2 regions of the Agrobacterium bohemicum genome follow, and region 2 is predicted to be linked to the other one. Evidence: riboswitches for the same ligand, from Rfam matches in the RefSeq annotation. Region 2 holds a riboswitch; the other holds the start of a gene.

Region 1 (11,190 bases), on a different contig from region 2:
TTCGTGCTCGACATCTGGCACAGCGGTTTCCGCGCCTTGGGCAGCATCGGAGATTATTTGCTGGCGGGTGCGGTCATCGTCATCCCCGTCTTCATCATCCTTCGCCTGTTGAGCTTCCGCCGCTGATATGACTCAACATTCCCTGCTCACGTTTTCACGGCGCGGCTTCGTGCTGGTTTCTGCAAGTGCAGCACTTTCCGCCTGCGTTTCCACGCGCACCAACAAGGGTATCGCCTCCGGCACGCGCGATGAGACCGCATCAGCCCTTCCCATGGTCAACGAGCTTCGCCGCTCCAAGGGGCTCCCAACGCTGTCCGCCAACAGCGCCGCTCAACAGGCGGCCGCCTATCAGGCCAACCGCATGGTGAAAGCGCAAAAAATGGCGCATCTCATCGGCCTCACCGACAGTTTTCTCATTCGCATGAGGGACGGCGGCGTGCCTCTGCCTGCGGCTGAAAACGTGGCAGCTGGACAGGATACGGTCGAGCGCGTGGTAAAAGCCTGGATCAGTTCGCCACATCATCTGGAAAATATGCTGGGCAATTACGGCGGCCTGGGTGTGGCGGTTGCTTATGATGCAACGGCTAAGAATAGGCCTTATTGGGCGATGGTGCTTTGCAAGTGACGAGCTTGGGTAAAGGCCGCAGCCACAACTCTCCGTCACCCCCGCATCAAGTACAGGATGACAGACGTATATGAATCCGTTGCGACTTTAAATTTTACGCTCGGCCCAACGATCCACCGCGCTATCACGCAGTTCCCGAATATTGCCAACCTGCTCGCGTGCGACCAATGTGGAAAGCCCTCGCACGATGCGGCCGGGCAGAGCCGGCCCCTCATAGACCATGCAGGAATACAGCTGCACCAGATCAGCACCGGCACGGATTTTTTCCAGCGCGGTTTCGGCAGACGAGACGCCGCCGACGCCGATGATGGGCAGAGCGGGGCCGACGCGTTTGCGCATTTTGGCAAGCACGGTCGTGGAGAGATCAAAGAGCGGCTTGCCTGACAGGCCGCCCGTCTCGTTATTGTTCGGGCCGGGGCGCAGACCATCACGTGACAGTGTCGTGTTGGAGACGATCAGGCCATCAAGATTATGGGCCAGCACTTCGGCAGCGATATCATCCAGCCCCTCTTCCGTCAGATCGGGTGCGATCTTCAGGAATACCGGAATGAGGCGGTTCAGCTTCTGTGCCTCGGCATCGCGCTTTTCCAGCACGGCTTTCAACAGGGCTGACAGGCTCTCACGCGCCTGCAAATCGCGCAGGCCCGGCGTATTGGGCGAGGAGATGTTGGCAGTGAAATAAGACGCGACCGAAGCGAATGTTTCGATGCCCTTCACGTAATCCGAGATACGATCTTCGCTATCCTTGTTCGCACCGATATTGACGCCGACGAGGCCGCGCAGGCCAGCAGCGATAAGGCGCGCAAGCGCCACCGCATGACCTTCATTGTTGAACCCCAGACGGTTGATGACGGCGTCGTTTTCCAAGAGCCGGAAAATGCGTGGTTTCGGATTGCCCGATTGCGGGAGCGGCGTGACCGTGCCGATTTCGGTAAAACCGAAGCCCAGCTTCAGCAGCGGACCGGGCACTTCCGCATTTTTGTCGTAACCCGCTGCCATGCCGAGTGGGTTGGGGAAAACAAGGCCAGCCACCGTCTGTTGCAGGCGTGGATCGTGCGGCACCATGCAGGTGGGCATGAAACCACTGCGTAGCGCGGCGATCGACATGCCATGCGCCACTTCCGGGTCCATCAGAAACAGGCCGCGCCGACCGAGTGAGGAAAAAAATCCGCTCATCATGAAATCTCCGGAAACTGGTGTGCGCCGTCATCATCCATCGTCAAAGGTGTTTCCCACAAAACCGCGCTCAAGGGCAGGTGCGCATAGAGATGCGGGAACTGATCGCCGCCACGGGATGTTTCAAACACCAGCTTGTCTCCCAGCGCGCCACCATCGACGGCCACCAGCAGAAGATCGTCCTGACCGGCGAAATGCTTCTGTGCAGTTTCCTTGACTTGGGCTGCGGTTGAGAAATGGATGTAACCATCCGTAAGGTCGATGGCCGCGCCTTGGAAAATACCGGCGTCTCTAGCCCTTTGCCAAAGGGCTGTCGGGACAATCTTGTAGATGACGAGATTGTTGATGACGGGGGGCGTTTCACTCATGCGGCGTCTCCTTCACTGCGGGCGGTTTGCCGCAAATGCCGGTGCTTGTCCACCGCCTCACACAGATTTTTGCCCCAGGACGACACCCGCAAGGCATTACCTGCAATCTAAAGCTTGTATTGCAGCCGTATTCACGCAATCCTTATTTGGCGGATGCTTGACGTGAAGTTGAACTCCGCCAAAATGAGACGCACATGAAATGCTCTTGGGAGGGGGCGCTGCATGTCACAACTCACCATTATCATCGCAGATGACCATCCGTTGTTCCGCGGCGCTTTGCGCCAGGCGGTTACAGGGCTTGAAGGCGACAACACGATCATCGAGGCGGGTGACTTCGAAGCGGCGAAAACGGCCGCCGCTTACCAACCCGATGCCGATCTCATGCTGCTGGACCTCGCCATGCCCGGTGTCAGCGGTTTTTCAGGGCTGATGGCTTTACGGGCAGAGTTTTCCAGCCTGCCCATCGTCATCGTTTCAGCTACGGACGATCCGGCCACCATGCGCCGCGCCATCGAGCTTGGCGCCTCCGGCTTCATTTCCAAATCCTCAGGCATTGAAGATATGCGCGCCGGTATCCGCGCAGTGCTGGAGGGTGATGTCTGGATACCGGCATCCTGTCAGTCCGGCCAGGATCACGACCCGGATATGGCAGACCTCATCAACCGGCTGCGCACTCTGACACCGCAGCAAAACCGTGTGCTGGGCATGTTGGGCGAAGGCCTGCTCAACAAGCAGATTGCCTATGAACTCAGCGTTTCCGAAGCCACGATCAAGGCGCATGTTTCGGCAATATTGTTGAAACTGAAGGTGGATAGTCGCACCCAGGCCGTCATCCAGCTTTCCAAGATCAACATGTCCACATTGGTCGCATAATCAATAAGGATTTTATTCCTTTTTTACTTTACTCTTTCTTCGTGTTTGGCTAAATTTCGTCAGATACTGAAGCGAGCCGCGTGACGACGCCGCTCCATCCGGGCCGTAAATTATGCTATCACACGATAATATCTGGAGTGCGATCGATACTCTCGCGGACCGTAACCAGCTGACGCCTTCCGGTCTGGCACGGAAAGCGGGACTTGACCCGACATCGTTCAACAAATCCAAACGGGTAGGCCCTGATGGTCGCCAACGCTGGCCTTCCACCGAATCGGTGTCCAAAGTGCTGGATGCAACCGGGGCGACGATCGACCAGTTTTTCGGTTACGCCCTTGGCCATGCCAGCAAAAACACCTTACCCGACGGCAATTTTCCGCCACAGACGGGCGCCATTCCTCTGCTCGGCTTTGCCCAGGCGGGGTCAGGCGGCTTTTTTGATGATGGTGGTTTCCCCGCTGGCCAAGGTTGGGATGTCGTAGATTTTCCCGCCTCCCCCGCTAACAAGGCTGGTGTCTATGCATTGGAAGTGCAAGGCGACAGCATGATGCCGCTTTATCGCGATGGCGATATGCTGATCGTAGAGCCCGGTGCGCAGGTTCGTCGCGGGGACCGCGTTGTCGTCAAAAGCAAGGATGGAGAGGTCATGGCGAAAGTCTTGGCACGCCAAACCGCCAAGACTATCGAATTGTTCTCACTGAACCCGGAACATCCCAATCGCAGCTTTGATCTGGCGGACGTCGAGTGGGTGGCCCGCATCATCTGGGCCAGCCAATAATCCGATAGGTTCAAAACATTCCGTAAGGAAAATAGCGGCGATAGATTTCCTCCAGTCGGCCGTTACGTGACAGAGCGGCAAGGGCCTGATCGAAAGCAGGCACGAGCTTGTCTTCCGGATCGACCGTCATGATGGACAGACCCTCGCCTAGAAAACGATCGGACATATAGGGACCATCGAACATGGCGCAACAGCCATCGGATGCAGTTCCCGAGACCCAAAACGGCAAGCGTAAGCCATCGGCGAAGATGGCGTCGATCTTGCCGGTCCTCAGCGCTTCATACATCGGCTCGTAACCATCGAAGCCGTTGATGGCGACGGTCGGAAAAAATGCTTTCAGCATCGCCTGATGACGGGAATTGCTGATCACGCCCACTTTCTTGCCGGAAAGTGCGCTCGCTGACTGCCCCTCCAGCTTGGTTGTCTTGTTGATGGCAAAGCGGGCGGGCAGAAGTATATACGGCCTTGTAAAGCTGAAACTTTTCCGAAGGTCTGGGCTGGAGGCGATGCCCGACATGACGGCTTCGCCCTCACCCATTTCCACCGCGGCCTCCAGCTCATCGAAAGGAAGCGCCTGGACCTGGCATTTACTTTCGATTTTCAACTGAGCGCAAATCTCGCGAGCCAGATCAACATGGAACCCGACCAGCCGTCCGTTTTGATCGGTAAAATTGAATGGAGGAAAATCGACCGACATCAGAAACCGCACGCGCGAGACCGTCGAAAGGTCTGCACCCGGCAACCGCTCCTGCTTATCGAACAAAACAGGCAGTCCGCCATTTTCGACAAGATTTTCCGCACGGACTGGCTGCGACGCCAAAAAAATACTCGCGCAGACAAAATAACCTAAAATACCCATTAATTTGAAGGGTGCAACTAAAGGACGCATGTATATGATCCGCTGGGGAATTGTTGGGGCACCACCGGTTCGGTGGCTGGTATATGTATGTCGCGTATTGACGAGTATACACAAGAATCGCGAAAAGCGATGCTTGTACAGGGTGAAATCGTCTCATTCGATCCGCTCGAAGACGATCCATTTTCTTTCCTCGATAGCTCGGTGGCAGAGAGTGACGAAGCTGCTTTTCTCAAGACCCTCGGATTGGGAAAACCCTATATCGAGGAGTTTACGGCACGTGCGCTTCGCAACGGATCGACCTTCGAAGCGGAGCTTCTAGCGAGCGAAACCGTAACGGAAACCGCGTATTTTGGCGCTTTTGCCCGCTTTCTGCGGCTGCCATTCGTGGCTGAGCTGGATGGGGCCATCGTGGTCGATACACCGTCGCTTGATATCCAGCTCCTGGAAACGCGAATGGTCCGCCTCTCTCCAAAGGATACCAAACCCTATATAGCCATCGTTCCTGATATTAGCAGCATCGAAAGGCTGAAACATGCGCTGGAAAGCACGCCCGGCATTGCTGCAGATCTTGTTGTCACGACGCCATCGGCGCTTCGCACCGCCGTCTGGCAGGCAGGTGCGGAAAGGCGAACACGACAGACTGTGAATTCATTATTCGATGCGACACCGCTTTATTCGGCGCGCATTACCTTGCACGGAAAGCAGGGATTTCTGCTCGGCGTCGGTTTTACCATAATCATAGGCTCGATGCTTCTTTCGCCGTCGTTGACCTTTCATCTTCTGCATATCCTGACCGCTGCGCTCTACATGGCCGCCATCCTGTTTCGTCTTGTACCGTTGCGCTTAAAACCGGACCGGCGAACACTGGCACTGGTGGAGCAATCGAAGGAAGATCAGCTACCGGTCTATACCATTCTTGTCGCGCTCTACCGCGAAGAGGCAATCGTGGAGCAACTCGTCACCGCGCTGAACAGGCTCGACTGGCCGAAATCTAGGCTGGATATCAAGCTAGTTTGCGAGGCGGATGATGCATCGACTATCGTTGCAATCGAACGCCTTAACCCCGGCTCGCACTTCGAGATCGTTCATGTGCCGCCTTCCTTGCCGCGCACGAAACCGAAGGCTTTGACCTATGCGCTATACGGCGCGCGTGGAGAGTTCATCGCGGTATATGATGCCGAGGACAGGCCGCATCCCAAACAATTGCGCGAGGCCCATACTCGTTTTCGCAGTGGTTGTGAAAAACTGGCCTGCCTGCAAGCACCACTGATTATCAGCAATGCCAATATTTCTTGGATGACATCGTCTTTTTCGCTGGAATATTCCGCGCTGTTCAGGCGCATGTTGCCCATGCTGGCACGCATGCAAATGCCTCTTCCGCTGGGCGGCACATCAAACCATTTCCGCGCATCGATCCTGCGCCATGCCGGAGCCTGGGATCCCTACAACGTCACGGAAGATGCCGATCTTGGCATGCGCCTGTACCGGCTCGGCTACTACTCGGATGTCATCAGTTATCAGACATTGGAAGATGCCCCGACAGACATATTCGTCTGGCTTGCCCAGCGCAGCCGCTGGTTCAAAGGCTGGCTGCAAAGCTGGCTGGTGATGATGCGATCGCCAGTCAGTGTCGCAAAGGAAATGGGATGGAAAGCCTATCTGGTCTTCCACCTGTTGATCGGTGGCATGTTGCTTTCATCGCTGACTCATCCGCTTTTTATCGTCTACTTGATGGTCGTTGGTCACACAATCTGGACGGAAGGTCCAAGCGTATTTTCCACCACGCAACTCGCGCTTATCGGCATCGACACAGTTAATATTGTAGCGAGTTACGCCATCTTCCTGCTGATGGGGACTCGAGCGATGATCAAGCATGAGCGGGGTATGATCGGGAAAAGATGGCTCGCTACACCACTTTATTGGCTCTTGCTGTCTGCCGCCGCTTGGCGTGCCGTCTTTGAACTGCGCTATAAACCATTCGTCTGGAATAAAACGCCGCACAAACCGGTCTCAAAGAACAATTGAGTGAAATTTTAATTAAAACTCATGCTCTTCAAAATATAGGATGAAGAGCAGATAGGGTGTCATTCAATAAGGTGAGCGGCATTCCGTACGCGCGCCATGCTTGATTTGATACGTATTGTCGGTGGCGTGGTATGACGGGTAGTTCTGCGCGCACCATTTCACATGCAGGATTTCATGCGAAGACAGCGATAAACCACTTGAATTCCCGGCATCTGATGAGCCTCCGGTAAATGCGACCGGTGGGTGATCGTAGGTGCCTTGCGTGCCTGCCTGACCCTCGTATGCAGGAGCAATGATGCTAAGTGCATGGGCAGGAATCGAAGTAGTCGCAGATAAACCGACGCTGAGAACGACGAGAGAAATGAGTTTTACCATCCTAGACATTGGTAATTCCTTTTTTTCTATTCGGAAAACCAACGTGACTTGAGTAGCTTTTGTTCCAGAAAATACAAGATTGTTAAAATTTGGTGTTGACAACACCATCGGGTGTTGCAGCGCCAAAAAAATGAAAGACGGTCTCAGATTTTTGCTCTCCAAAAAATCCACCGAATTTCGGCGGTAGATTTGAGTTGTGTTTACGCTGAGCCGTTTTATCCTAAAGCACATTGGAAAGTAGCAAAAGATGACGTAACGTTAATTCGTAAGACCGAGGGTCGGCGCTATTCGCTTCATCAGGTGAAACTTCTACGCTTGATCACATTCTTGTTCTGAATGCCTGTCAGTTTCATTTTCCGGCATCGGTTCCCGACCATCAAAATTGCTGGATGTCACTGCATACTGTTGCACGTTTATACGCGCGCGTGAGGCGAAAACGCTGAAACATCAGCATTTATTTGACGTCATTGATCTTGTTGGAAAGGTCAATGGAGCGGGTGAAGGGAATCGAACCCTCGTATTCAGCTTGGGAAGCTGCTGCTCTGCCATTGAGCTACACCCGCGCGGAAATCAAAATCTGATAGTTGCGACAGACTGTCAAGCTTGGCGATAGGAGTTATTCCGGGCGGAAGTGTTTTGAAAGTTTCAAGCCCTGAGCCTGATAGTTGGATCCTAGTCCTGATCCATAGAGGCCTTCCGGCTTGGTCAGCATGTGCTCGTAGACCAGGCGACCGACGATTTGGCCGTGCTCCAGAATGAAGGGGACTTCGTGGCTTCTGACTTCGAGGACAGCGCGGCTGCCGGTGCCGCCGGCGCTGGCATGGCCGAAACCGGGGTCAAAGAAACCAGCGTAATGGACGCGAAATTCGCCGACCAGCGGATCGAACGGTGTCATCTCGGCAGCATAGAGAGGTGGGACGTGGACGGCCTCCTGCGAGACCAGGATGTAGAACTCGTCCGGGTCGAGGATGAGTTCGGCACGGCCCCTTGCGTAGATCGGCTCCCAGAAGTCCAGCACGTCGTGAGCGGCTTTCTGGTCGACATCGACCACCGCGGTATGATGTTTGCCGCGATAGCCGATCAGGCCCTTTTCACCAAAGCCTTGAAGATCGATCGATAATGCAATGCCACCGCCGGAGACATTGGGCGTTTCGCTCGCGACCAGCGTTTCCTTTTCGTGCAAAATCAGCATTTCAGCATCGGCAAGGACGGAGTGACCGATGCGAAAGCGAATTTGTGACAGGCGCGAACCCTGGCGCACGACGATGGGGAAAGTGCGCGGGCTGATCTCAAGATAGAGCGGGCCGTTATAGCCTGCGGGTATCTTGTCGAATTCCTGCGCATTGTCGGTGATGACGCGGGTAAAGATGTCGAGGCGACCCGTCGAGCTTTTCGGGTTGGCGGAAGCGGACATATCCACAGGCAGGGCAAGCGCCTCCATCAACGGAACGATGTAGACGCAACCGGTTTCAAGAACCGCACCTTCGCTCAGATCGATCTCGTGCAGGCTGAGACGCGTGAGCTTCTCGATGACTTTTGTCGATGGGCCGGGCATAAAGCTGGCGCGCACGCGGTAGGCTTTGGCACCCAGACGCAGGTCGAGGCTGGCTGGCTGAATCTGGTCCACATCCAGCGCGCGTTCGCTCTTTAACTGCCCAGAACCGAACAGCCCCCGGATTGCGCCATCCGCCAATATGCCCGTTGTTCTCGTCATCTTTTCATCATCCCTTTTCACGGCGACAAAACCAAAAGCAAGGCATTGACGCAAGTCGTTAACGGAGTTAAGGCAATCTTATCCCGTGGTGATTTGGCCGGTCGGCTTGCAGCCACGTTAAATAAGTGGCTAAAAAGACCGGGTGCGCTTGTAACCGGTCTGCTTTTTGCGACCGGTTTTTTTGTTTGTAAGGTGATGACATGAGCAAGAAATGGCGCCCGGCAACACAGCTGGTACATGGTGGAACACTACGGTCTGCGTACGGCGAAACGTCCGAGGCAATCTACCTTACGCAGGGCTTTGTCTATGACAGTTCTGAGGCGGCTGAAGCCCGCTTCAAAGGCGAAACGGAAGGCTTCATTTACGCCCGTTATGCAAGCCCGACCAATGACATGTTTGAAAAGCGCATGTGCCTGCTGGAAGGCGCCGAAGACGCGCGCGCTACGGCATCCGGCATGGCCGCTGTCAGCGCTGCCATTCTGTGCCAGTTGAAGGCAGGCGATCACATAGTTGCCGCCCGCGCTCTGTTTGGTTCCTGCCGTTGGGTTGTCGAGACGCTCGCTCCGAAATACGGCATCGAATGCACTTTGGTCGATGGCCGCGATCTCGCAAATTGGGAAAAGGCCATCCAGCCGAACACAAAGCTGTTCTTTCTTGAAAGCCCGACGAACCCGACGCTGGAAGTGGTGGATATCGCTGGCGTTGCCAAGCTTGCCAACCAGATCGGTGCGAAGCTGGTGGTCGATAACGTGTTTGCGACACCGCTTTTCCAGAAGCCGTTGGAACTGGGTGCGCATATCGTCGTCTATTCCGCGACCAAGCACATCGACGGTCAGGGCCGCTGCCTGGGCGGCGTCGTTCTCTCCGACAAGAAATGGATCGAGGAAGAGCTTCAGGATTACTTCCGTCATACGGGGCCCGCCATGTCGCCCTTCAACGCCTGGACGCTGCTGAAAGGCATAGAGACATTGCCGCTACGCGTGCGCCAGCAGACGGCCAACGCCGCCAGGATTGCCGATTTTCTTGCCGACCAAGGCAAGGTCGCCAAGGTGATCTATCCCGGCCGTGCCGACCATCCGCAGGCCGATATCATCGCCAAGCAGATGACGGGCGGCTCGACGCTGGTTTGCTTCGAGCTGAAGGGTGGCAAGGAAGCGGCATTCAAGCTGCAGAACGCGCTGGAGATCGTCAAGATTTCCAACAATCTCGGCGATGCCAAAAGCCTGATCACGCATCCCGGCACCACAACGCACAAGAACCTGACCGATGAGGCGCGTGCGGAACTGGGCATTTCCGGTGGTACGCTACGTCTCTCCTGCGGCATCGAAGATACTGACGATCTGCTGGAAGACTTTGCTGCTGCAGTGGCTAAAGTCTCGGCCTGATGAAACAGATGTGGCCCGATCACCCAGGCCACATTTAACGCCTCGCCTCGGCGTTGATTCCGGGTTCGTGGAACCAGAGTGACCGTCAGCTTTCAGAAATGCGCAAAGATCCGTGAACACCTGCTAATGTAAACGCGCTTTATTGACGATATACAGCGCTATTCGTGTATAGTGCCAAGAGAAGCAATACTTAGGGTCCCGTAATGTACCGTGCAATGACAAGAGATATCGAGGTCACAGTCGACCCCTATTATCTTGACGAGCAGTCCGACCCGGATGACAGCCGTTATGTCTGGGGCTACACGGTTGTCATCTCCAACAACTCCGACCTTGCCGTAACTCTGGTCAATCGCTATTGGCATATTACCGATGAAAACGGCCAGGTGGACGAGGTTTCCGGTCCTGGCGTGATCGGCGAACAGCCACATCTCAAGCCCGGCGATTCCTACGAATATTCTTCCGGCTGCCCGCTGGATACGCCATCGGGCCTGATGTTCGGTCATTATGAGATGCAGGCGGAAACCGGAGAAGTGTTCACGGTGGACATTCCGGCGTTTTCCTTAGATAGCCCGGGACTGCTGCGCGTCTTGAACTAAAGCAGGCGGGGCATCACCCCGCCCACGATATCAGCCCGCGACTGGCAACTCTTCGACCTGATAATGATAGGTCGTCGAGCAGAATTCGCAGGTAACGGAAACAACTTCGTTTTCCTGACTCTCGCGGATTTCCTCGGCGGAAAAACCGGAAAGCACGCCTTTGATCTTATCACGCGAGCAATTGCAGCGATCAAGGATCAATTGCGGTTCGTAGACGCGCACGCCCTGTTCGTGGAACAGACGATACAGCAGCTTCTCGGCTGGAACTTGTGGATCCGTCAGCTCATCCGTATCGACAGTGTCGATCAAGGCGACGGCTTCATTCCAGGCGTCGTCGTCCGCCACGTCGAGGCTATTTTCGTCACCGTCGCCGCCATGCAAATCCCGCTGACGGAGCCGTTCCGGCGCCTGCGGCA
Region 2 (11,190 bases):
CAATATCGAGATCATTGGTCGGCTCATCGAGGATCAGAAGGTTCGTCGGGCGGGCCAGAATGCGCGCCAGCATCAGGCGCGCGCGCTCCCCACCGGACAGATTGCGGATCGGTGTGCGGGCCTGCTCCGGCTGGAACAGAAAGTCCTTCATGTATCCGGTTACGTGTTTCAACTCGCCATTGACCAGAAGGTTTTCACCGCGCCCGTCGGTCAGGTAATGCGCCAGCGTATCGTTCGGGTTCAAATCCTCACGCTTCTGGTCCAGCGTCGCAACTTCCAGATTGGTACCGAGCTTGACCTTCCCCGTGTCAGGCTCGAGCTGCCCGGTCAGCATCTTCAAAAGCGTCGTCTTGCCGGCACCGTTCGGCCCAACGAAGCCGATGCAATCGCCGCGATGAACACGCAGCGAAAACGGTGCAACGATGGTACGCTCCCCATAAGCCTTGGTAATCTGATCCGCTTCGATGACGAGTTTGCCGGACTCACGGCCCTCAGCCGCCGTCGCCTGCACGGAACCCGTCGGCCCCTTATGGCCGCGGTAGTCGGCGCGCATCGCCTGAAGTTCGCCCACGCGGCGCATGTTGCGCTTGCGGCGCGCGGTCACGCCATAGCGCATCCAGTGCTCTTCACGCTCGATGGCCTTGCCGAGTTTGTGCTGTTCCAGCTCTTCCTCTTCCAGAACCTTATCGCGCCACTCTTCGAAATGGCCAAAACCACGACTGAGGCGGCGCGCCTGGCCGCGATCCAGCCAGACGGTGGAATTGGACACTTTCTCCAGAAAGCGACGGTCATGCGAAATCAAGACGAGCGCGCTGCGCGTCTGCTGCAATTCACCTTCCAGCCATTCGATTGTCGGCAGGTCGAGATGGTTGGTCGGCTCGTCCAGCATCAGAATATCGGGTTCCGGTGCCATCACGCGAACGAGTGCGGCGCGACGTGCCTCACCGCCCGAAAGGCTCGACGGATGCTCCTGCCCAGTCAGCCCCAGATGTTCAAGCAGATAGGTTACGCGGTAAGCGTCATCTCCCGGTCCCAGACCCGCTTCGGCATAGGCCTGAACCGTCTCGTAACCTGCAAAATCCGGTGCCTGATCAAGATACCGAATGGTGGCCGAAGGATGCCGAAAAATCTCCCCCGATTGCGCCTCGACCAGACCGGCGGCGATCTTCATCAGCGTCGATTTACCGGAGCCGTTGCGGCCGACAAGGCAGATGCGATCCCCCGGCTCCACTTGCAGGTTTGCACCATTGAGCAGCGGTGTAACGCCGAAGGTCAGCATGATGTCGTCGAGTTTTAGAATAGGGGGTGCCAAGGGTTCAGGCTCCGGTCAAATCATAAGGACGGGCAAGCACTATGGCTTTGCCGCTTTGAAGGCGAAGGCGCAACGGCCCTTCCGCCACGTTGGAAATAGTGCGCGACGAGCCGAAAGCAAGCGCGAAATTGGCGAGCGGATAGCGGGCATTGTCGATATCGAGCCCTTCCAGCGCCGTAAAACCGGCAACTGAGAACAGTGATCCCGAGGGAAGATCGAGTTCGGATGTGCCTTCCATCAGCGGATAGGCCTCCTCATCACCCGATGTCAGCACCACCTCGAAACCGCGCTCGGCCAGTGACACCGCGTAGAGCAGATGAAACAGCGCATGATCCGAACGCTCGCCCGCCAGCGCGCCCACCAGTGTCAGCCGCGTTGCGCCGCGTGACAACGCTTCCGATACGGCAATCTCACCATCCGTCACACCTTTGGCAGCCGGGAACGGTTGCTGCTCGACATCCGGCCAGCGCTCTCTCAGGGCTGTGTCGGAGGAGTCGAAATCACCCACCCACAGTTCCGGCGCAAGGCCAAGCGGCTGCGCATGGCGCATGCCGCTATCTGCCGCAATCACACGCGTCTCCGCCACCGCCTTTTGCAGGCGATCTGTCACGGTAATGTTTCCGCCGAGGAGAATGGTGAAGTGGCTGGTCGTCATGCCCTGCCATAGCCCGGAACGGTAGCTGATGGAAAGGCCGAAACGCCGCATGCGCTCCGATATTGATTTTCCGAATCAAGAGGATTATGACACCTGCCAGTGGTGATTTGCCGACCGGCTTGCAGCCACTTTAAAGAAGTCGCTAAATGGTCGAGGAAACACGTCATTTCCGAGGACCGGCTGCGATTTCGTTGCCGGTTTTTTTTGTGTTTATGGCCCTCGCCACCACGGAAGTGAGTTCGACATGCCGATTAAAATTCCCGATACGCTGCCTGCCTTCGAAACCCTCATCCATGAGGGCGTGCGGGTACTGACAGAGACGGCGGCCATCCGGCAGGATATTCGCCCGCTTCAGATCGGGCTTCTCAATCTTATGCCGAACAAGATCAAGACCGAGGTACAGATGGCGCGGCTCGTCGGCGCATCTCCGCTACAGGTCGAGCTATCGCTGGTTCGCATTGGCGGTCATCGCGCCAAGAACACGCCGGAAGAACATCTGCTGTCCTTCTACGAGACATGGGAAGAGGTCCGCCATCGCAAGTTCGATGGCTTCATCATCACCGGCGCGCCTGTCGAAAAGCTCACCTATGAGGACGTGACCTATTGGGATGAGATGCAGAAGATTTTCGAATGGACGGAAACGAATGTCCATTCCACATTGAATGTCTGCTGGGGCGCAATGGCCGCTATCTACCATTTTCATGATGTTCCCAAGCATGAGCTAAAGGAAAAGGCTTTTGGCGTCTACCGCCACCGCAATCTTAGCCCCGCTTCCATCTATCTCAATGGTTTCTCGGATGACTTTCAGGTGCCTGTCTCGCGCTGGACGGAGGTGCGACGCGCCGACATCGAAAAGCATCCCGATCTGGAAATCCTGATGGAGTCAGAAGAAATGGGCGTGTGTTTGGTGCAGGAGAAGCGCGGAAAGCGGCTCTATATGTTCAACCATGTGGAATATGACTCCACCTCATTGTCAGAAGAATATTTCCGCGATGCAAATGCCGGTGTGCCGATCAAGCTGCCACATGATTATTTTCCGCACAACGACCCATCACTAACGCCACTCAACCGTTGGCGCAGCCACGCGCATCTGTTTTTCGGCAACTGGATCAACGAAATCTACCAGACGACGCCATACGAGCTGGACGCCATCGGCAAGCAGGCTACGTAATTCAAACATTGCACGGCGCTGAAAAATGAAGCAACGTCCGGCCCGATTGCATTGATTGGGAGACTGACAAGATGAACGAAAGCGGCGCACGGGAAAATTTTGGTCTGACGTCGACGGGTGAGAAAGTCGAGCGCGTCACGATTTCAGCCGGTGGTTTGACGGCACATGTCATGACCTGGGGCGCGGTCATTCAGGACCTGCGCCTCGAAGGCCACCAGCCGCCGCTGGTCCTCGGTTTCGACAAGTTCGATGATTATCCGAAATATTCATCCTACTTTGGCGCGACACCCGGGCGCAATGCCAACCGCATCGGCGACGGCAAGTTCGCCATCGATGGCAAAGACTACCAGCTCGAACTGAACGAGAAGGGCGTCACCCATCTCCACGGCGGCAGCGACAACATCGGCAAACGCAACTGGATGATCATGGAACATGGCCCAAGCCATGTGGTGTTGCAGATCGTCGATCCCGATGGTCGTGCCGGTTATCCCGGCAATTGCACAGTGCGGGCGACTTATACGATCCGCGAAGGCGGCGTCCTGTCGGTGGTTTACGAAACCACCACCGACCAGCCGACGATCGCCAATATCTGCCAGCATTCCTATTTCAATCTGGATGGCGCGGAAACGGCACTCGGTCACGAGATCGAAATCGCGGCCGACCATTATTTGCCGACAACCGAGCGACAAATTCCGACCGGAGAAATCCGCCCTGTGGACGGCACAGTATTCGACCTTCGCACCTCCATCCCGATGCGGCGCGAAGAAAACGGCCAGCAGGTGACTTTCGATCATAATTTCTGCCTCTCGCCGCAGCGCGTGGCAAAACGAAAGGTCGCCCGCGTCTACGCCCCGGCCTCGGACATCGCGCTTGAAGTCCACACCACCGAGCCCGGCGTGCAGTTCTACTCCGCCTTCAAATTGAACACGGGCGCACCGGGTCTCGACGGACGAACCTATGGACCGTTTGCAGGCTTTTGCCTCGAAACCCAGATATGGCCGGATGCGATCAATCACGAAGGCTTCCCCGACGCCATTCTGCGCCCCGGCGAGACCCTGCGTCAGGAAACCGACTATATCTTCACGACAGAATCGTAATAGAAATTCTGCAGGCCGATAGCCGTGTCAGACAAGCTGTTTCATTTTAAGTCGCGCTGGAAAGAAGAGTTGACGGTTTCAGGGAGCGGCGGTTGTTTCGTCCTCGAAATGCCAATAGGCGTACTATCCGTCTACCTTCCCACCGAAGAAGAATGGGTGCGGCGCGGACCGGATTGGGCGCGATCACTTTGGCCACTTTTGAAACAGGAATTGGAAGATTTGTGTCACGAGTGCAATGCTGAACTCCGAGTTGATCCCACCGCCGAAGTCTTTCCGATATGACCACAACTGGCTAGCAGTCAGGAGCTTTAGTCAAGCACGCAACCGACGTAAGCGCCTGAACCCCGGGCTCGTCTTTCGATGAGCCCGGCCAGACGCTGCATGCCACGGCCGGGCTTGCCGGCAACGCGGTCGATCGGGTTGGGCAAGGCAACCGCCAAAAGCGCCGCCTGTCGGGAACTCAGTTTCGAGGCCGATACCTTGAAATGATATTGCGAAGCCGCTTCGATGCCATAGATGCCGGGGCCCCATTCGGCGACGTTGAGGTAAATCTCCATCATCCGCTTCTTCGACCAGATGAAGTCGGAGACGACGGCCAGCGGCAACTCCAGACCCTTGCGTATGAAAGACCGTCCGTTCCATAAAAACAGGTTTTTGGCCGTCTGCATCGGAATGGTGCTTGCACCACGGGTGGATTCCCCCTCCAACGCACTGCTGACCACCGTCTGCATCTGGTTCCAGTCCACGCCGCCATGGGAACAGAATTGACCATCCTCCGACATCATTACCGATTGAATGAGACGCGGCGAAATGTTTTCCAGCGGCACCCAGCGGCGATCATAGCCCTGAAACGTCACCAGTTCGGCCAGCATCAGCGTCGAGACCGGACGCATGAAGGGAAGCGCATAGATGGGGATCAACAGATAAGGTAAAACCAGCAGAGCCAGAATGATCAGGAGGACACGTCTCACGAGGCTTCGAACATCCAATTTCGGTTTGCCCTCGCTCTCGGCAAGCGTTTCATAGTCAGTCTCGCTGTCCGGCGTGCTGCTCAAGTCCTGTCCCCACTGGCTCCAGATCGGAGCCTTTCATATTCCGCCCGAGGCATCAAGGCGAGTCTCGATACCGAAGTTCCCCAACAGCCTCACAAAAACCATTGCAAGCCCATTTTCCCCATGCGAAACAGCGCTCATTATAAGGAACGGGCCCTATGACATTCGAAACGCAGTTCCGTGGCAACGCCGCACGGACGGAAGCCTTGCTGACCAAGCTTCTGTCCAGCGAAACGCGCGCAGACGAGATCACCCGACCTGAAAATCTGGCAGAGGCCATGCGCCATGGCGTCTTGAATGGTGGAAAACGTCTGCGTCCTTTTCTGGTCATCGAAACTGCATCCCTTCTGAACGGCGATGCCGAGGTAGCCCTTCGCGTCGGCGCGGCCCTCGAATGCCTGCATTGTTACTCCCTGGTCCACGACGACCTGCCCGCCATGGACAATGACGATCTGCGTCGTGGTCAGCCGACCGTTCACAGGAAATTCGATGAAGCCACAGCCATTCTGGCGGGCGACAGTCTGCTGACGCTCGCCTTCGATATTATTGCCGCCCCGGAAACGCACTTGCCCGATGACCGCAAGGCAGCGCTCGTTCTGGCCTTGGCACGGGCCGCAGGCATCGGCGGCATGGCCGGTGGTCAGGCGCTTGATCTGGCCGCCGAAAAAACTGCGCCCGATGAAGCAGGCATCATCACCTTGCAAGCTATGAAAACCGGCGCGCTGATCCGTTTTGCCTGCGAAGCCGGCGCAATCATTGCCGGAAGCGACGATGTGGAGCGGCATCGCCTGCGCAACTTCGGCGAAAAGATCGGCCTCGCTTTCCAACTGGCCGACGATCTTCTCGACCTCACCTCCGACGCCGCCACAATGGGCAAGGCAACCGGCAAGGATGCGGGACGCAGCAAAGGCACGCTGGTTGCTCTGCGCGGCGCGGAATGGGCAACCGCCCGCCTGCGTGAACTGGTGAAAGAAGCTACGGATTTGCTGGCACTCTATGGTGACCGTGCGGATATTCTGATCGAGACAGCAAAGTTCGTCGCAGAACGGAAGAACTAAAACCTGCGTCAATCATCAAGCGCAACTGCCTGCTGAATTCTACGGTTTCCGCTTGAGAAAACAATCGCGCCGGGTTATGCATGTTTATGCACGATTCCTCCGATTGATTCATGATGTCAAAAACCGATCACTTCGTCAGCGAGCGACGGGCTCTGATTTACGCGCAACTGCTCCGGCATGGCCGTGTGCTGGCGCAGGAGCTTGCGCAGACGTTCGACGTATCGGAAGACACGGTACGCCGCGATCTGCGGGAGATGGCCGCACGTGGCGAATGCGAACGGGTCTATGGCGGCGCGTTGCTGGCATCCGGCACCACCGTTCCCCTTAAAACCCGCATGGGCGAAATGCCGGATCGCAAGGCGACACTCGGACAAGCCGCAACGTCGTTCGTGCAGGACGGCATGATCGTTTTTCTCGATGCCGGTTCCACCAATCTGGCCATCGCAAAAAATCTGGCTGTTGGCCTGAAACTCACCATCGTCACAAACACGCCAGCGATTGCCGCAGAACTCGCCGGTAACGCCGACATCGAACTCATTCTGATTGGTGGCAGGGTCGATCCGGCGGTGGGTGCGGCCATCGATACGACCGCGATTCGTCAGCTGGAGCTAATCCGGCCCGATCTCTGCATTGTCGGCGTCTGCGGCCTGACGTTGGATCGGGGTCTGTGCGCCGATATCTATGAGGATGCCGTGTTCAAACGGTTGGCCTGCGAGACCAGCGCAAAAACGCTCGCCGCCGTTACCTCCGAAAAGCTGGGTGCCGCTGCCGCTTTTCAGGTCGCATCGCTTTCCTCCACGCTCACCCTCGTTCTGGAAGAGGATGCCGACCGCGATATGATCGGCACTCTGGCGGACACCGGCGCCACTATTCATCAGGCTGTATCGTTGTCCGGCATCTCATCTCACATGCAAGTATCGAAGGACCAGTCCCTATGACCGGCACCGCCACGCAAGCACCTACAACCGCGCGCCTTCCCTATATGACGAGAACACGGCTCGGCGTTTCGTTGCTGTTTCTGATGAACGGATTCATGATGGGCTCGTGGGCTCCGATGATACCGGAATTCGCCAAACGCTTTTCTCTCAGCGAAAGCGCACTGGGCCTCGTCATCCTTGTATACGGTCTAGGGTCACTGTCCTTCATGCCTATTGCAGGCTCACAAATCGGCCGTCTCGGTTCGCGAACCGTAACCTTGGCGGTCGCTCTGATCATGGTGCCGACGCTGCTGCTGATCACCATGGCGAATGCATTGTGGGCTGCTGTCATCGCCGTCTTTCTGTTCGGCGGACTGACGGGAGCCATGGATGTTGCCATGAATGCCAATGCCGTGGTCGTGGAACGCAGTATGCGCCGGGCCATCATGTCGTCGTGCCACGCATTCTGGAGCCTGGGCGGACTTATCGGTGCTGGCCTGGGTGGTTTGCTGATCACCAAAATCGGCATCTACGGACATGCCATCGCGCTGACGATCATCGCAGCTGCCCTGCTTGCTGTGGCTTGGCCGCGGGTGCAGGTTGATCGTCCTCACCCGGAAGAAGAGCGCCCAAAGGGTGGCCTACCCATGACGCCGCTGCCATGGATCATCGGCATCATGGCACTGTTTTCGATGATCCCGGAAGGTGCCATTCTCGATTGGGGCGCGCTCTATTTGCGCAATGAACTCAGCGCATCCGTGACGCTGTCCGGATTCGGATTTGCAGCCTTCTCGCTGACCATGGCCATTATGCGCTTTGCCGGTGATCTGGTACGTGATCGGTTCGGGGCCGTCCGCACGCTGCAATTTTGTTCGGCCATATCGATTGTCGGCCTGCTGATTGCGGGTTTCGCGCCGAATGCCTTTGTTGCCATTGCAGGCTTTGCCATTGCCGGCATCGGCATTTCCAATATGGTGCCGATTGCCTTTTCGGCGGCCGGCAATATGCCGGGAATGGCACCGGGCATCGCTTTGTCAGTGGTCACCACCATGGGCTACTCCGGCATTCTGGTCGCACCGTCGGCCATCGGCTTCATCGCCGAACATACCGGGCTTGCCGCCGTGTTCATCGGCCTGCCGCTTCTGCACGTGGTCGTTCTCATGCTGTCCAAGCTTGCACGCCACGCCGATGGCGCAAGTGGACACTGACTGCTCAATTTCGCAAAGATGATAGCCCCTCAACGGCCAAGTCTCGAATTTCGCCATGATTGCAGTAAAATAGGAGTTGATCGCTTCGATGTTGACAAGGCCCGCGCCTTGTTCCACCTGAATGATCAGATTTACCGCAATTGTTCGAGAACACCATGACGTCACACGCCGATTTTGATCCCAAGCCGCGCCGGTCCTCGGTCGCTGTCGATGTCGGTGGCGTTATCGTCGGTGGCGGGGCGCCGGTCGTGGTTCAATCCATGACCAACACGGATACCGCCGATATCGACGCCACCGTGCAGCAGGTCGCAGCCCTTTTTCGCGCTGGCTCTGAAATCGTGCGCATCACCGTCGATCGCGATGAAAGCGCCGCCGCCGTTCCGAAAATCCGTGACCGGCTGATGCGGCTTGGCCTTGATGTACCGCTGGTGGGGGATTTCCACTATATCGGCCACAAGTTGCTGGCAGATCACCCTGCCTGCGCCGAAGCGCTGGCGAAATATCGAATCAATCCAGGCAATGTCGGCTTCAAGGACAAGAAAGACAAGCAGTTCGGCGACATCGTCGAAATGGCGATCCGCTATGACAAGCCCGTGCGCATTGGCGTCAACTGGGGCTCGCTGGATCAGGAATTGCTGACCACCTTGATGGACAAGAACAAGGATCAGGGCTTCCCGCTGTCTGCCCGTCAGGTCACGCGCGAAGCCATCGTCCAGTCCGCCTTGATTTCCGCTGAGCTTGCCGAAGAAATCGGCCTGCCACGCAACCGCATCATCCTGTCGGCAAAAGTCAGCCAGGTGCAGGATCTGATCGCCGTCTATTCCATGCTGTCGGAACGGTCCGACCATGTGCTGCATCTTGGCCTCACCGAAGCGGGCATGGGCTCGAAGGGCATCGTCGCATCCTCTGCCGCCATGGGTTACGTCCTGCAACACGGCATTGGCGATACGATCCGTGTGTCGCTGACGCCGGAGCCGAACGGTGACCGCACCCGTGAAGTGCAGGTCGCGCAGGAAATCCTGCAGGTCATGGGTTTCCGCCAGTTCGTTCCCGTGGTCGCGGCCTGTCCCGGCTGCGGGCGCACCACGTCAACAGTGTTTCAGGAACTGGCCCAGAACATTCAGAACGATCTTCGCAAGAACATGCCGGTCTGGCGCGAAAAATATCCAGGCGTAGAAGCGCTGAACGTCGCCGTCATGGGCTGCATCGTCAACGGCCCTGGTGAAAGCAAGCATGCCGATATCGGTATCTCTCTACCCGGCACCGGCGAAAATCCGGCCGCGCCCGTCTTCATAGACGGCGAAAAAGCGCTGACCCTGCGCGGGCCTGACATCGCCAGGGATTTCGAGGGATTGGTCATTGACTACATCGAGAAACGTTTCGGTCGAAAGGACGCGGCGGAGTAAGTTTCGACCGTGAAAATGCCAAAATTCATCTGTCTTACCTCACGTGAACTCACGGAGCACTGGAATTCATGATCAAGAAGTTTGTCGTTCTTGCGCTTGCCGCAACCTACCTTTCCGCCTGCACCACCACCGATCCCTACACAGGTGAGCAGAAGGTTTCAAACATGGCGGGCGGCGCGGGCATCGGCGCTCTTGCAGGCGCTGTCGGGGGTCTGGCCATCGGTGGCGGCAACAAGGGTCGCAATGCCTTGATCGGCGCCGGTATCGGCGCTTTGGCTGGCGGTGCCATCGGCGGTTACATGGACAATCAGGAATCCGAGCTTCGCCAGCAGCTTCAGGGTACCGGCGTCTCGGTGACCCGTCGTGGCGACAGCATCGTGCTCAACATGCCATCCAACGTCACCTTCGCGACGGATCAGGATCAGGTCATTCCGCCATTCTATCCGACGCTGAATTCGGTCGCGATCGTTCTCAACAAGTTCAACAAGACCTATATCGACATCAACGGCCATACCGATTCCACCGGCAGCCTTGCCCACAACCAGGGCCTTTCGGAGCGTCGCGCCGCATCGGTCGCGAACTACCTCGGTGAGCGTGGCGGTGTCGACCAGCGCCGTATCTCCACCATGGGCTTCGGTCCATCCCAGCCGATTGCATCCAACGCGACAGCCGATGGCCGCGCTCAGAACCGCCGCGTCGAAGTGCTGATTTCACCGCTCACGCAGAACGGATGATCTGAAAGCACAGACGAGCATCAAAACACCCCGCATAAAAAAGCCCACCTTTCGGTGGGCTTTTCGTTTCTCTGCTTTCCACATCACTCGCCGTAAGCGATCAGTAGATCCTTGGCATCGATCTGGTCACCGGGTTTGACGAGCACTTCGGCCATCTTGCCATCACGCTCCGCATGAAGAGCGGTTTCCATCTTCATCGCTTCGATTGACACGAGCACGTCGCCAGCCTTCACATCCTGTCCCTGATTGATGAAGACGCGCGAGATGACGCCCGGCATCGGTGCGCCGACATGGGCAGCGTTGCCGGGTTCCGACTTGCGGCGCACGGCAGAACCGGATGCGCCGTGCGCACGGTCAGGCACCTTGATGCGACGCGGTTGGCCGTTGATCTCGAAGAACACCGTCACCATGCCCTTGTCATCAATGCCGGATGAGGCCTGATTGACGATCACAAGCGTCTTGCCACGCTCGATATCCGCAAACAATTCTTCGCCATCTTCCATGCCGTAGAAATAGGCGTGTGTCGGCAGAACCGAAACCGGACCATAGGTTTCCGATGCCAAGGCGAAGTCGGTAAAGA

The links. Region 2 has a riboswitch for S-adenosylmethionine ahead of metA (homoserine O-acetyltransferase MetA). Riboswitches for the same ligand answer to the same signal wherever they lie in the genome.
Region 1: linked by a shared signal. The riboswitch ahead of ATO67_RS11870 (O-succinylhomoserine sulfhydrylase) and the one ahead of metA (homoserine O-acetyltransferase MetA) in region 2 are both predicted to bind S-adenosylmethionine.

Annotation. Positions count from the first base shown of each region.
Region 1 covers NZ_KQ961028.1:227,762-238,951, forward strand. The annotation lists gene ATO67_RS11820 (DUF6460 domain-containing protein) at 1-126, shown strand, start outside; gene ATO67_RS11825 (CAP domain-containing protein) at 128-625, shown strand; gene ATO67_RS11830 (quinone-dependent dihydroorotate dehydrogenase) at 713-1,801, opposite strand; gene ATO67_RS11835 (DUF952 domain-containing protein) at 1,801-2,169, opposite strand; gene ATO67_RS11840 (response regulator transcription factor) at 2,392-3,042, shown strand; gene ATO67_RS11845 (S24 family peptidase) at 3,155-3,820, shown strand; gene ATO67_RS11850 (transporter substrate-binding domain-containing protein) at 3,831-4,592, opposite strand; gene ATO67_RS11855 (glycosyltransferase family 2 protein) at 4,809-6,704, shown strand; gene ATO67_RS22360 (BA14K family protein) at 6,768-7,250, opposite strand; tRNA gene ATO67_RS11860 (tRNA-Gly) at 7,569-7,642, opposite strand; gene ATO67_RS11865 (2'-deoxycytidine 5'-triphosphate deaminase) at 7,696-8,793, opposite strand; SAM riboswitch at 8,869-8,947, shown strand; gene ATO67_RS11870 (O-succinylhomoserine sulfhydrylase) at 8,994-10,178, shown strand; gene apaG (Co2+/Mg2+ efflux protein ApaG) at 10,382-10,774, shown strand; gene ATO67_RS11880 (Hsp33 family molecular chaperone) at 10,805-11,190, opposite strand, start outside.
Region 2 covers NZ_KQ961025.1:188,548-199,737, forward strand. The annotation lists gene ATO67_RS06560 (ABC-F family ATP-binding cassette domain-containing protein) at 1-1,312, opposite strand, end outside; gene ATO67_RS06565 (thiamine diphosphokinase) at 1,317-1,967, opposite strand; SAM riboswitch at 2,057-2,133, shown strand; gene metA (homoserine O-acetyltransferase MetA) at 2,212-3,138, shown strand; gene ATO67_RS06575 (aldose epimerase family protein) at 3,210-4,235, shown strand; gene mtgA (monofunctional biosynthetic peptidoglycan transglycosylase) at 4,544-5,290, opposite strand; gene ATO67_RS06585 (polyprenyl synthetase family protein) at 5,446-6,345, shown strand; gene ATO67_RS06590 (DeoR/GlpR family DNA-binding transcription regulator) at 6,456-7,283, shown strand; gene ATO67_RS06595 (MFS transporter) at 7,280-8,470, shown strand; gene ispG (flavodoxin-dependent (E)-4-hydroxy-3-methylbut-2-enyl-diphosphate synthase) at 8,626-9,876, shown strand; gene ATO67_RS06605 (YiaD family glycine zipper/OmpA-like lipoprotein) at 9,945-10,610, shown strand; gene pyc (pyruvate carboxylase) at 10,694-11,190, opposite strand, start outside.